DNA from 2 places in the Ochrobactrum sp. EDr1-4 genome. Region 2 is predicted to be linked to the other one. Evidence: predicted binding sites of a transcription regulator. Region 2 holds the regulator's gene; the other holds the start of a gene.
What was found. Region 2 encodes LexA, which represses DNA repair genes until DNA is damaged. Its sites were predicted from a motif close to TGTTCNNNNTGTGTTCNG; they were not measured.
Positions count from the first base shown of each region.

Region 1: ACOZHT_RS15825 (DNA polymerase IV) is a predicted target of LexA. The motif match lies at 4,455-4,472, and genes of this name have one in related genera.

Region 1 is NZ_JBLZOF010000004.1:199,832-206,306, forward strand. Features, by position in the region: gene ACOZHT_RS15800 (amidase) at 1-836, shown strand, start outside; gene ACOZHT_RS15805 (GlsB/YeaQ/YmgE family stress response membrane protein) at 963-1,211, shown strand; gene ACOZHT_RS15810 (protease) at 1,444-2,694, shown strand; gene ACOZHT_RS15815 (heme/hemin ABC transporter substrate-binding protein) at 2,850-3,671, shown strand; gene rnk (nucleoside diphosphate kinase regulator) at 3,731-4,141, opposite strand; gene ACOZHT_RS15825 (DNA polymerase IV) at 4,489-5,826, shown strand; tRNA gene ACOZHT_RS15830 (tRNA-Cys) at 5,963-6,036, shown strand; gene ACOZHT_RS15835 (hypothetical protein) at 6,054-6,248, opposite strand; gene ACOZHT_RS15840 (hypothetical protein) at 6,304-6,475, shown strand, end outside.
Region 2 is NZ_JBLZOF010000003.1:221,294-227,768, forward strand. Features, by position in the region: gene moaC (cyclic pyranopterin monophosphate synthase MoaC) at 1-377, shown strand, start outside; gene glp (gephyrin-like molybdotransferase Glp) at 401-1,615, shown strand; gene lexA (transcriptional repressor LexA) at 1,736-2,455, shown strand; gene ACOZHT_RS12090 (ComEC/Rec2 family competence protein) at 2,516-5,044, opposite strand; gene gltX (glutamate--tRNA ligase) at 5,298-6,475, shown strand, end outside.

The DNA.
Region 1 (6,475 bases), on a different contig from region 2:
CTGCATGGTGTGGTCTGGTCGGGCATAAGCCAAGCTTGGGACGCATTCCTATCGAGCCACCTTTTATGGGACGTGCCGCAGGTCCGATGACGCGTCGCGTTCACGATGCAGCAATGGCCATGGCTATTCTGTCCCAACCAGACAGTCGCGATCACATGAGCCTCCCAGAAGCCGACATTGATTGGCTAAATCTTGAGCGTAGCGTTCGTGGCTTAAAGATTGGCCTTCTTCTCGACCCGGGCTGCGGAATGGCTGTCGATCCGCAAGTAACCGCTGCCGTCACGGAGGCCGCCAAATTATTCGAAAGTGCCGGTGCACATGTCGAACTTTTAAAGCCTTGGATGACGCCTGAGATGCTTCGTGGTCTGGATCATTTCTGGCGCACAAGATCCGGTTTAGATGTGCAGGCCCTTCCAGAGCAAACACGTGAGAAAATCCTTCCCATCATGCGTGAATGGGCTGAATCCGGCCTTGGAAAAACAGGGGAAGAAGTCTTCCGTAACTATTTGATGACGCTGGAGATCAGGTCAAAGACTGTCGCGGCGACTGCCGATTACGATTTTGTTTTGACGCCAATTTCACCCAATGTCAGCTTTCCAGCAGAGTGGACATATCCAAACAACAACACTGTTGAGGGTGCACAATCACACATCAATTTCACGCTGTTGTTCAATATGAGCGAACAGCCTGCCATTTCTGTTAATTGTGGATATGACAGTGCTGGCGTGCCAATCGGGTTGCAGATTGCTGGGCGTCGCTTTGACGATCTGGGCGTGTTGCAAATGGCAACAGCTTTCGAACAAATGCGTGGCCCCCAGCGCGCCTGGCCTTTCTAAACATCCAGCAATATCGGGCAGTGATCATAAGTCCCTGCCCGCCTTTAAACGCCAGCTTTGTTGCCTCTTGTCAAACATCTCAACTGATACATATCCATCCTTATCTTGTGGAATATGGAGAGTAAAATGGGTGAAGCAGGTGTAGGCTGGATCGCAGCAATCATTATCGGTGGTCTTGCAGGTTGGATTGCGTCCAATTTCATGAATAGTAACACTGGCATATTCATGAATATTATTTTGGGCATTATCGGTGCGGGCATTGCCAGCTTTTTATTCGGCCTTCTGGGCGTATCGTTCGGTGGCTGGCTTGGCTACCTGATTGCTGGCTTCATCGGTGCATGCATATTGATTTGGGTCGCGCGAGCGATAACGTAACGTCAGCGACGATCTATTAAAGCCCCGCATTTTCGGGGCTTTTTCTATTTTACAGACTGAATACCGATCAACTATTCATGATTAGCTAATTTAAACTCATTTTAAATTGAAACACCCTATTTATTGCGTCTAATAAAGATGTGCTGAATGTTGACGGAGTTGTAGGGTGATACGGATACTATTTCTTCTGCTAGGTCGCGAGATTATTCAGCGACACTGGAGAACCCTTCTGGTGGTATCCGCTTTATGGATTATCGGCGGTGCGTTAATCGTTATCGATGCACTCGACGGTAAAACTCTTATCCCAACACGTATTTTTGGGTATTTTCTGCTTCCAGAGGCAGCACTGTGCCTTTTTGCAGCGTTTGCAAGCCAAGGCACGGCACGAAGAATGCGCATCGTGCAAGGCGTTGCTCTGTCAGGCGTTAGCATATTAATCCTAACCTCTACTCCAGCGAGTAACTTCGCACTCGCGGTTTTATTCGGCCTTTGCTTCTTCATTGACGGCGTTGTGCGTATCGGCAGTGCATGGGTTGTCCGTTATCCGCGCTGGAAAGTCGGCCTCATCGGTGGCGTTGTTGAAGTTCTGATAGCAATTTTCACGCTTCAACCTTGGCCGACGTGGTACGCTGGAACTGTCGGCGTCAATGTCGGCGCTGTACTTGTTTTGACTGGCATAGGCCTGCTCAACATTGCGTTCCGAATTAAACGTCTGGAAGCCGACGCATCGCTAACAAGCATTTTGAGTAGAAATCCTTTCAATTATCGCGCCGCACAGATTTATAAAAAGCGAACAGCACGCAACCGTAAAAAGCTAATAGTTCACGTCTGGACGCCAACTGGTACGGCAATGACGTCGCTGCGACAGCGTGCAATCAATCGCTACATAGCGGCAGTTGATAATAATGGTGTGATCTCGACAGGACATTCTGCACTGGAAATGTCACCCGATGTCTATATCAGTCATTATCCGGCAGCCGAAATTGACCGCAATCCGGATGAGTTCACGCGCACATTGCGCGCGACACCAGACAATAATGTTCCGGGCCGCTTTTTGCCAAGTTACGAGTTTGAATCCAACGATTGGTGTCCATCAACCGTAAAAGTGGAAATCAACAATATCGACGCAGCACGGCTGCGCCGGTTTTGGAAACACTATCGCGAAACTGACACCTATAATCTGACAAACAGAAACTGTTCAAGCGCAGTCGCAGATGCACTCGATGCCGCTCTTGAAGGTGTCTATCGCGAACACAGATGGCCAGTATTCAAAGCGCTACAAGCCCTTGTATTTCCGGAATTATGGGCAGCTGGGCTCATGCGAAAACGCGCTGAATCCATGGCGTGGACACCCGGACTTGTCCTTGACTATGCACGTGCATTATCAGCTTTGGTCGACCATTCCGAACGCCCGTCAGCAAAACAGAGCTTCCGTCTTGTGAAAAAATATTCACCACGCAAATCGAAGGCTCGTGCCGGTTAAAACACGTGTTAATGCCACATGATTTAACTTGATTATTTTACTCATATTAAATAGATTTCTCTGATCTATCATACAATAAAATGGATCAGGCCGAAGTGCATTTTATATCAGGTACTCGCGTTTTACCTTTCGGCAGAGTCGCAAAATCTTTGCTGGTGCTCGTAATTCTTTGCATCGCACCACCGACAGCATTTGCCGAAAGCGATGAAGCAAAACGCATCGTCTCACTCGGCCCTGACGTGACCGAGATCATATTCGCGCTTGGGGCTGGCGATAAAGTTATCGCAGTCGACCGCAGCAGCAAATATCCCGCTGAAACAGCGAACAAGACAAATGTAGGCTATCGCCGCAGTCTGTCGCCGGAAGGCATTCTGGCGCTTAATACCGACCTTATCATTGCTTCCGAAGATATTGGGCCACCTGAAACAACCGATGTGCTCAATCAATCGGCGGTCGAAGTGTTTTATGTGCCCGTTGACAACAGCCGCGAGGGCCTCATCAAAAAAATCGGGCTGATCGCAAAGCGGCTTGGAGTTGAGAAGCAGGGTGAAGCTCTGACACAGACGGTTATAGATGATTTCGATGCAGCCACGGCCTATGCCAAAAAGGTTTCGGCGGACAAGCAGAAAAAAGTTGTATTTTTCCACGGCCTTGCAAAGCTGAGTGGTGCCGGAAGCGACACAGCGGCAGATGCGTTTATTCGCTATGCTGGCGGGACAAACCCTTTGTCTATTTATTCTGGATATAAGCCAGTATCGGAAGAATGGCTGGTCAAGGCGGAACCAGATGTAGTTCTGATGCTATCAGATGGTGCAGGCGGGCCAACACGCGAGGATGTTTTCTCCCATAAAGCATTACAAGAGACTCCCGCTGCACGCAGTCAGTCACTGGTTGTTCTTGAAGGGCCTTACATGCTGGGATTTGGCCCACGCACAGCCGAAGCGATCCGTAAGCTGGCGGCTGCGCTCTACGAATAACTCAACAAAGAGCCCCGGAAAACCGGGGCTTCATCACTTCCGATATTCAATGATGTTTATTAAGCACTCGCAGATGCGGCCTGAGAAACACTCAGAACGCTAAGCTCGTGTGCCTTGCCATCACGTGCAGTCCAGGACATCGACTGACCGGGCGTCAAGCCAATAAGTGCTGTACCAATCGGCGTGAGAATCGAAATCTTACCCTGCGCAATATCTGCTTCACCCGGATAGACCAGTGTTACCTTCCGTTCGTGGCCATCATTGGAGCGAAACTCCACAGTCGAGCCCATGCAAACAACATCAAGCGGCAGCTTCTTCTGCGGAACGACCTTTGCGCGATCCAATTCCTGTAACAGTTCCTCAGCAACTTCTTCCAGTTTTTCGGAGACGTTACCGGCCAGAATTGTCAGGCGTTCGTTGTCGATGTCGCTTACAACGATCTTTGGCTTCTTACGGTTCTTTACGCTCATGACGTTCGCTCACTGCTGTCTAGTGATGATTGCTCTCCGCGACGATTCTCGTCCGGAATAACTGATTATTTTTTTAAGAAAGCGCTTTTAACAATTCCGCTTGCAGCCAAGCGGCAAACCGTCCCCCGGAATCCTCTGCGCTAAGCAGGACTCGAGGGTTGCTATCCCATGATCGGTTGGAACCGATGGAGTATGGATGCGAAACGGTTGTTCATGTTGCTAAACTTGGTGATATCCTTGGCAATGTCAAGTGCACAACTGACAGTGTGACCGAGTAACGATGGTATTACTGTGGTTTAATGCTATAAATCGATGTTCCTTTTATGTTCACAAAGCAGCATCCAGCTATGATCGATTCACATGCCGCAAATAATTCGGAGCAAGGTTTCTGCCGCGATTGCCTATCGCCGCAAAAGCTTGCAACGACGCGACGTTGCAATACGTGCGGCAGTCCGCGGCTTGTACGTCATGCAGAGCTTTACAAACTCTCACTGGCCCATGTCGATTGTGATGCTTTTTATGCTTCTGTTGAAAAGCGTGACAATCCAGATATTCGCGACAAACCAGTCATTATTGGCGGCGGTACGCGCGGGGTCGTCTCCACCGCCTGTTATATAGCGCGCATTCATGGTGTGCGCTCCGCCATGCCTATGTTTAAAGCGCTGGAAGCTTGCCCAGAAGCTGTGGTTGTTAAACCCAACATGGAAAAATACGCACGTGTAGGCCGTGAAGTTCGACAACTGATGCATGAACTTACGCCGCTCGTCGAACCCATCTCTATTGATGAAGCATTCCTTGATCTCGAAGGCACCGAACGCTTGCACCGCGCACCTGCAGCTTTGGTTCTTGCTCGCTTCGCCAAACGTGTCGAAGACGAAATTGGCATTACAATTTCAGTCGGGCTTTCCTATTGCAAATACCTCGCCAAGATAGCCTCTGATCTACAAAAACCACGTGGATTTTCTGTCATCGGAGAAGCCGAAGCACTGGATTTCCTGCGTGATAAGCCGGTGAGTATGATCTGGGGAGTTGGAAAGTCGTTTAATGCGAAGCTGGAAAGCGATGGCATTCGTACAATCGGCCAATTGCAGACAATGGATGAAGGCTCGCTGATGAAGGCTTACGGCACGATGGGCCAGCGCCTTTTCAGACTGTCACGCGGACAAGACAGCCGCAAAGTCGAACCAGAACACGACATGAAAAGCGTTTCCGCAGAAACCACCTTCAACAAAGATCTCTCGCAAGAGCGCGATCTCGTACCTGTCCTACGTGCATTGTCGGAAAAGGTTTCGCATCGTCTTAAAAATGCTGACATTGCTGGGCGCACTGTCATCCTTAAACTCAAGACGCAGGATTTCAAGCTACGGACCCGCAATCGCCAGCTCGCAGACCCCACACAGCTTGCTGATCGCATTTTCCGCACAGGCCTTCAGCTTTTAGAAAAAGAACTGGATGGCACCAAATTCAGACTACTGGGTATTGGTGTAGGAGAATTGTCAACCGATGATCGCGCGGATCCGCCGGATCTGGTTGATACGGCAGCCACAAAGCGTGCGGTAGCGGAAGGCGCAATTGATAGCTTACGCAACAAGTTTGGGCGCAATGCGGTGGAAACTGGCTACACCTTTTCCAAAGGCAATCTAGCGAGAACACAAACACCGTCGGATCGAGACCCAGATGAGTAATCGCAATTAAGACATTTAATTAGAAAGCCTTGGAGAAATGTCGCACAATTGTCCGTAACGGCTTGACGAAGCGTGTCTGGATCAATATTGGAACTCATCAAGAGTGGACTGACTGATTTGACAGCGCTCTTCGGAAGGCCTCATGGCGGAGTGGTTACGCAGAGGACTGCAAATCCTTGCACCCCGGTTCGATTCCGGGTGAGGCCTCCAACATTTACCCAAAATCATTATAACTGATTGAAATCACTTTGATACTTATCAAGGTGTGGCAATCGGTTCTCAACGTGTTCCGCCACACCTAAGTCGGGTGTGGCAATCGGTTCACCTTCCACCCCTTCACGCAAAATAAATTTCATCTGTGCATGCGGCGTATTGACTCTTTCTATTAGCATGAACAAAATAAGAACATCGATGGCGGTCATGTTTAACACAGATATACGGATGGCGTGTGTATCTGCTTTTTAATGGAGCAGTACAATGAATGCGGTTACGCAAGAAAATGAATACGACAATGAAATCGAGCTCGTCCTCGCCTATCACAAGGGCGACGTGCGAGCAGCGATTGAAGCGCTTTTGAAAGACCGTGATTTCCTCGTCAAAGAAATCGAGTATGCCAGCCTTGCAATGTCGATGGGCTTCGCTCGCGGCT
Region 2 (6,475 bases):
CTGTCAGAATGAAGCCAGAAACGCTGGCGCTCATTCTGGACGGCAATGCAGCCAAAGGCGATGTCATTGGCACAGCACGGTTTGCTGGCATTATGGCGGCGAAAAAGACCGCTGATCTTATTCCGCTCTGTCATCCGCTGATGCTCACCAAAGTGTCCGTCGAGATCGAACCCGACCAAACCCTGCCCGGCTTGCGCGTGTCTGCGACCGCAAAACTAAAAGGTCGTACCGGCGTTGAAATGGAAGCACTGACTGCCGTTTCGGTCACCTGCCTGACAATCTATGACATGGCCAAAGCTGTGGATCGCCATATGGAAATTACCGATATTCGCGTTTCGGCAAAAAGCGGCGGCAAGTCGGGCGACTGGAAAGCCTGATTATCCAGACAAGAGGAAACCCCATGTCGCTGTTACCGGTCGATGAAGCCCTTGCACGCATTCTGAGTAGTGCTCAACCGCATGGAACAGAGACAATCTCGCTTTTTGAGGCGGGCGGACGGGTCGTTGCAGAAAACGTTCAGGCTAAACTACAACAGCCTCCCTTTGATTGCTCGGCGATGGATGGCTATGCGATAATCGCGCCCGAACGCATCAACTATCCCCTTGAGTTCATTGTCATCGGCGAATCAGCTGCCGGCAAACGCTTTGAAGGCGCGCTCAAACGAGGCGAAGCCGTACGCATTTTTACCGGCGCACCCATGCCCACTGGTGCTGATAGTATTGTTATTCAGGAAGATACTGAACGATCAGGTGAAAAGCTCAAGATTCGTGAGGGATTAGACGTAGGCCGCCATATCCGTCGCGCTGGCCTCGATTTTGCGCCCGGCGACGTGGTGCTACCAATCGGTCGTTCTCTTGATGCGCCAGCGCTTTCGCTTGCAGCAGCGAGCGGCAATGCAAAAATTTCAGTGTTTCGTCAGCCGCGTATCGCAATACTCGCTACCGGCGATGAACTTGTTCGGCCCGGAATAATCCCCGGCCCTGACCAGATCGTCGCCTCTAACAGTGTCGGCATTGCGGAAATCGTTCGTCGTGCAGGTGGTGAGCCGAAAGATATGGGCATCATCATTGATGATCCGGCCAAAATAGAAACAGCAATCAGCGAAGCTTTTGCAGATGGCATCGACATTCTGGTGACGATTGGTGGCGCATCCGTTGGAGATCGCGATTACGTTCACGGCGCTTTAAAGAATTGTGGTGTTGATCTCGATTTCTGGAAAATCGCAATGCGCCCCGGTAAACCGCTGATGTATGGGCGCAAAACAGTTTCTGACAAAACAGTGCATGTTATCGGGCTTCCGGGAAATCCGGTTTCCAGCCTTGTATGCAGCCTTGTTTATCTGCGCCCACTTGTCGCCAAACTTTCCGGCACGCAGCTGAACGCAGATATACGCCCAGCCAAGCTCGGTGAGGCGATGAAAGCCAATGATCACCGGCGCGACTATGTACGCTCGACCGTTAGTCAGGCATCTGACGGCACACTGATTGCAACACCTTTCCCCGTTCAGGATTCGTCGATGCTTTCGGCACTGGCTCGCTCTCAAGCATTGCTAATCCGGGATGAGCATGCCCCGGCAGCAGACGCTGGCGATGCCTGCACAATCTTGATGCTGTAAAGAACTCAGCCCCTTCTCTCGACCATTAATCATTTTAAAACCATTGCGGAACAAGACTGGAACATATAGGGTTCGTTCTGGTTTTGTTTTTATTTGATTCTGGTCCGGAGGGTATAGCGCATGTTGACCCGTAAACAGCACGAGCTTCTGCTGTTCATTCATGAACGTCTTAAAGAGACGGGCATCCCTCCGTCGTTTGACGAGATGAAAGAGGCTCTCGATTTGGCTTCAAAATCGGGCATTCATCGCCTTATTACGGCGTTGGAAGAGCGTGGTTTTATCAGACGGCTTCCCAACCGCGCTCGTGCGCTGGAAGTTCTTCGCCTGCCAGATTCAATTGCTCCGGGCTTGAACGCGCAAAAGAAGTTCGCCCCAAGTGTCATCGAAGGAAGCCTCGGCAAAGCTCCACCACCGCCGGTACGTCCTGCCCCTGTTACGGCAAATGATGACGCTCCCGCGACTGTTTCCATACCGATGATGGGGCGAATTGCAGCAGGTGTGCCAATCTCAGCAATTCAAAATCAAACACATTCTATCAGCCTGCCACTCGAAATGCTGGGCGCTGGCGAGCATTATGCGCTGGAAGTCAAAGGCGACTCGATGATTGAGGCCGGAATTTTTGATGGCGACACCGTCATCATTAAGCGCGGCGAGACAGCCAATCCGGGAGAAATCGTTGTCGCACTCGTCGATGATGAGGAAGCAACATTGAAGCGCTTCCGTCGCAAAGGTGCGTCTATTGCTCTGGAAGCAGCTAACCCCGCTTATGAAACACGCATTTTCGGTCCAGATCGTGTGCGGGTGCAGGGTAAGCTAATCGGTCTCATCCGGCGCTATTAAATGACTGCATTTTGAGGAAACGTGCAGCTCACTGTGATTCCTCTTAAGCAGTGCGATGAATTAAAGCGGCTCTGAGAATTCTGTAAGGTTTTGTGTCGCGTCGTAAGCTTTGCTTTTCTCAATGCCTGCTCTCTTTTGATATTCGCGATCAGGAAGCCCCCTCGCCGCTCGCGAATAGAGACGATGCAAATGCCACGGGCGCGTTGGCGCATCGACCGAAAAGGTCAATTGATCAGTGTAGCCGGCTAAATTAGTCGTCTTGGTTCGGGCGAAGCGGTAAATTTTATTCTCTTGCGTAATACCGTTTTCGTCATAGTTGATCGCAGAAGCGCTTACACGTAGCAGCTTATACCCCAGCCTGAGCTCCAAGGTGCCTTTTAAGGCTAGTTCCTGTCGGTCAACCATCAAAACATTGGAACGCTCACAGCTCAGTTCCTTTCCGGCTATAGCAAGAATGACGACATCACCAATGTTGCAGGCAACCTCTTTCATTCCTTCATCTGCGGTATAAGACAGCATTCTACCGTCCCGCAGCGGGATCGTGCACAAGCCTTCTTCGCAAACAAAGGCTTCCTCAGCTGATATTGGGCTCTGTTTTTTTACCACCTGCGGCGGAATAAACTCTTTAATCAGATAGGCCGTCTGCCAGTTTTGCGCAGTAAATTTTGGAGGCCTGCTACGGTTGACCGCAAAATTTCCATCGGGCAGCCGAACAGCCACAAATTTCGCATCTTCACTCACAAGAACATCTGGCAGCGGTGTTCTTATAAATATGGCAAGTCCGATCACTACGAACGGTAACGCCAACCATCGCATCCTTGTTGTAAACACAACCGCTATAACAAGCGCCAGTGTCCAGAGAATAAGCGTGCTTGCTGGCATAACACCCGGATTACCATCTGGCGAAAAGCTGGCGACAAAACTTGCAATATGTCTCACCAGTAAAACGCCAAAGCCCATAATCTGCAATGGTAGCCAATCGAGATGCAGCGGCATCAATAACAGGCTCAACACTGCGAATGGCATAACCAATATAGAGATAACGGGTAGCGCCAATACGTTGCCAACGAGTCCAAACGGAGCCGTATTATTGAAATGATAGGCTGCAAAAATTCCGCTGGCCACACCGGCAACAATAGACGTCGCTCCCGTCGCGACAGCTGGTATAAGCATTTTTGAAACGATCCCGCGCGGCTTGGCGCGACGATCTTCAATCGCTGTTTGTTTACGAGATTTCCTATCGCTCCACCAAGCAAATGCTGCAATCAGGCCTGCGGTGGCTGAAAACGACATTTGAAAGCTTGGCCCCAGAATTTCATGCGGGGAGATTGCAATCATTGCCACTGAGGCAATCGCCAAATTGCGCATACTGATCGCCGCACGGTCCGCCAACAACGCGCAGAGCATCACAACAATCATCACATAGCTTCGTTGTGCAGCGACGTCAGCACCTGACATTGCCAGATAGAACGTGCAGCTTAGAAGCGAGAGAAATGCAGCGATTTTTTTGACCGGATATCTGGCACTAAACGCTGGCGCGAGTGCGAATATTGATCGCAATGACATCATCACGACACCCGCAGCCAACACCATATGTAAACCGGAAATGGACAAGATATGCGCGAGACCCGCTTTGCGCAGATCCTCATTTGTTTCTTCACTTATCCCCGCTCGTTCTCCGGCGATCAGCGCGGCAGCAACACTCCCATCCTCGCCTGAAAGCACTTCCGCAATACGTTCAGAAACATGCACCCGTAATTGGGCGATAGCGCCCGAAATTTTAGCAAATATCTCACTTGGCGCTGGCACATCAGCGACTTTCGGTGTTCCCAAAAAGAAGCCATTCGCTCCTATCCCTCCGAAATAAGCATGAAAGGCAAAGTCGTAGTTTCCTGGTCGAACAGGGCCAGAAGGTACACGCAAGCGAGCGAAACCAGTCAAGCCGCTGCCAATTTCCGTTTTGGCTGGTATATCACGCGCGGTAATCCGGATGCGTTGCGGCGAATAGCGAAGTTTGGGTCTTTGCGTTTCAAGCAATTCGAGCGTCACACGCCAACTGCCGTTATCGCGATATTCTAAGCCGACAACTCTGCCAGTGATACGCGTTGCGACCTCAGAACCTAACAATTGCGTACTTCGTCGTTCAGTCTCGAACTTTCCCGCAACTATCCCCAATAATACCGCCAACACGAGTGTTACTGCTTGTGATACGAGGAAATATTTTCGGAATAAAAACCGTATTAAACAAACAGCCACAATAACAGACAAAATGGGCAACCATTCAGGCTCATAAGAGAGCGTGAAATAGACGACAGCTCCCAAACCCATAAAAACGGGAAAAAGAAGAAAAAATATTCCGCGCCCTATTTCACGACTGAGCGCTGCAATGAAAAGCTGACGTGAACTACTCGGCAGTTCCCGCACACGCTCGAAAGGTGTCAGTTTCCTTCCCGGTAAAGCGACGGGATAAATGTCAGCTCGTTCGTTTGGTAACCACGGTTCGGGAAGCAAGGCACGCGCAAGACCTTCAGGCATGTCTTTGACAAATGCCCGCTCGCTGACCTCTTGTCTTTCCCTTATGCCCGTCATGCCCCCGCCTGACTGCAAAAGTGCCCGCGCTTCATCTAAAGAAGCACGTCCCAACGGTGCGAAAGAATTGGGAAACGCTTGCACACCGTGCTGCCTATGCTACATGAACCACAATCAAAATCGAGAGGGTTCTCGCAATGAGAGTCCTTATCGCCCGTGGACTGTGAGAAAACGGGCACTACATATTCAAAATTCTGCCTCGCGCTCGGCTTCCTGCCGCAATTCAACGAGGCTCTGACACAGTGGAGCTGTTATGTCGAAACCGGTCGTCACCCGTTTTGCCCCTTCGCCCACGGGTTATCTGCATATTGGCGGAGCCCGCACGGCTCTTTTCAACTGGCTCTATGCGAAGCATACGGGCGGCAAGATGCTGCTACGCATCGAAGATACAGATCGTGAGCGTTCTTCCGAAGCAGCCACCGCCGCCATTCTTGATGGCCTGACCTGGCTTGGTCTGGATTGGGACGGTGAACCAATTTCACAGTTCAAGCGCGCACCGCGTCACCGCGAAGTAGCAGAAGAACTCGTTGCGACCGGCAAAGCTTACTATTGTTACGCAACACCCGAAGAACTTGAAGACATGCGCGAAAAAGCACGCGCTGAAGGCCGTCCACCACGCTATGATGGCCGCTGGCGCGATCGTGATCCATCGGAAGCACCTGCAGGCGTAAAGCCAGTTATCCGAATTAAAGCCCCTCGCGATGGTGAAACCGTCGTTCGCGACGCGGTGCAGGGCGATGTCCGCTTCCCAAACAAGGATCTCGATGATTTCATCATTCTTCGTTCCGATGGCAACCCAACCTATATGCACGCGGTTGTCGTTGACGATCACGATATGGGCGTTACGCACATCATCCGCGGTGATGACCACCTGACAAATGCTGCCCGCCAGACCGTGATTTATGACGGTATGGGCTGGGAAGTCCCGCAGATGTCGCACATTCCGCTCATTCATGGTGCGGATGGCGCCAAGCTTTCGAAGCGTCATGGTGCACTTGGCGTCGATGCTTATCGCGCGATGGGCTACCTGCCGGAAGCACTGCGTAACTATCTCGTTCGCCTTGGCTGGAGCCACGGCGACGATGAAATCATGTCGACCGAGCAGATGATTGAATGGTTCGACGTGACCGACATCAATAAGGGTGCTGCGCGTTTTGACTTCCAGAAGCTGGAAGCCATCAACGGCGTTTATATGCGCGCCAGCGATGATAAGGCTCTGTTTGACGCATTGATCGCTGTACTGCCTGAAATCGAAGGTGGCAAAGAACTGGAAGCGTCGCTTGACGAAAAGGGACGTGCACAGCTTCTGACAGCCATGCCGGGTCTGAAAGATCGTGCGAAGACACTGGTCGAGCTCGCAGATGGCGCGAAGTTTATTTTCGCCAAGCGTCCTCTTGCATTTGACGAAAAAGCGGCATCCCTGCTCAATGA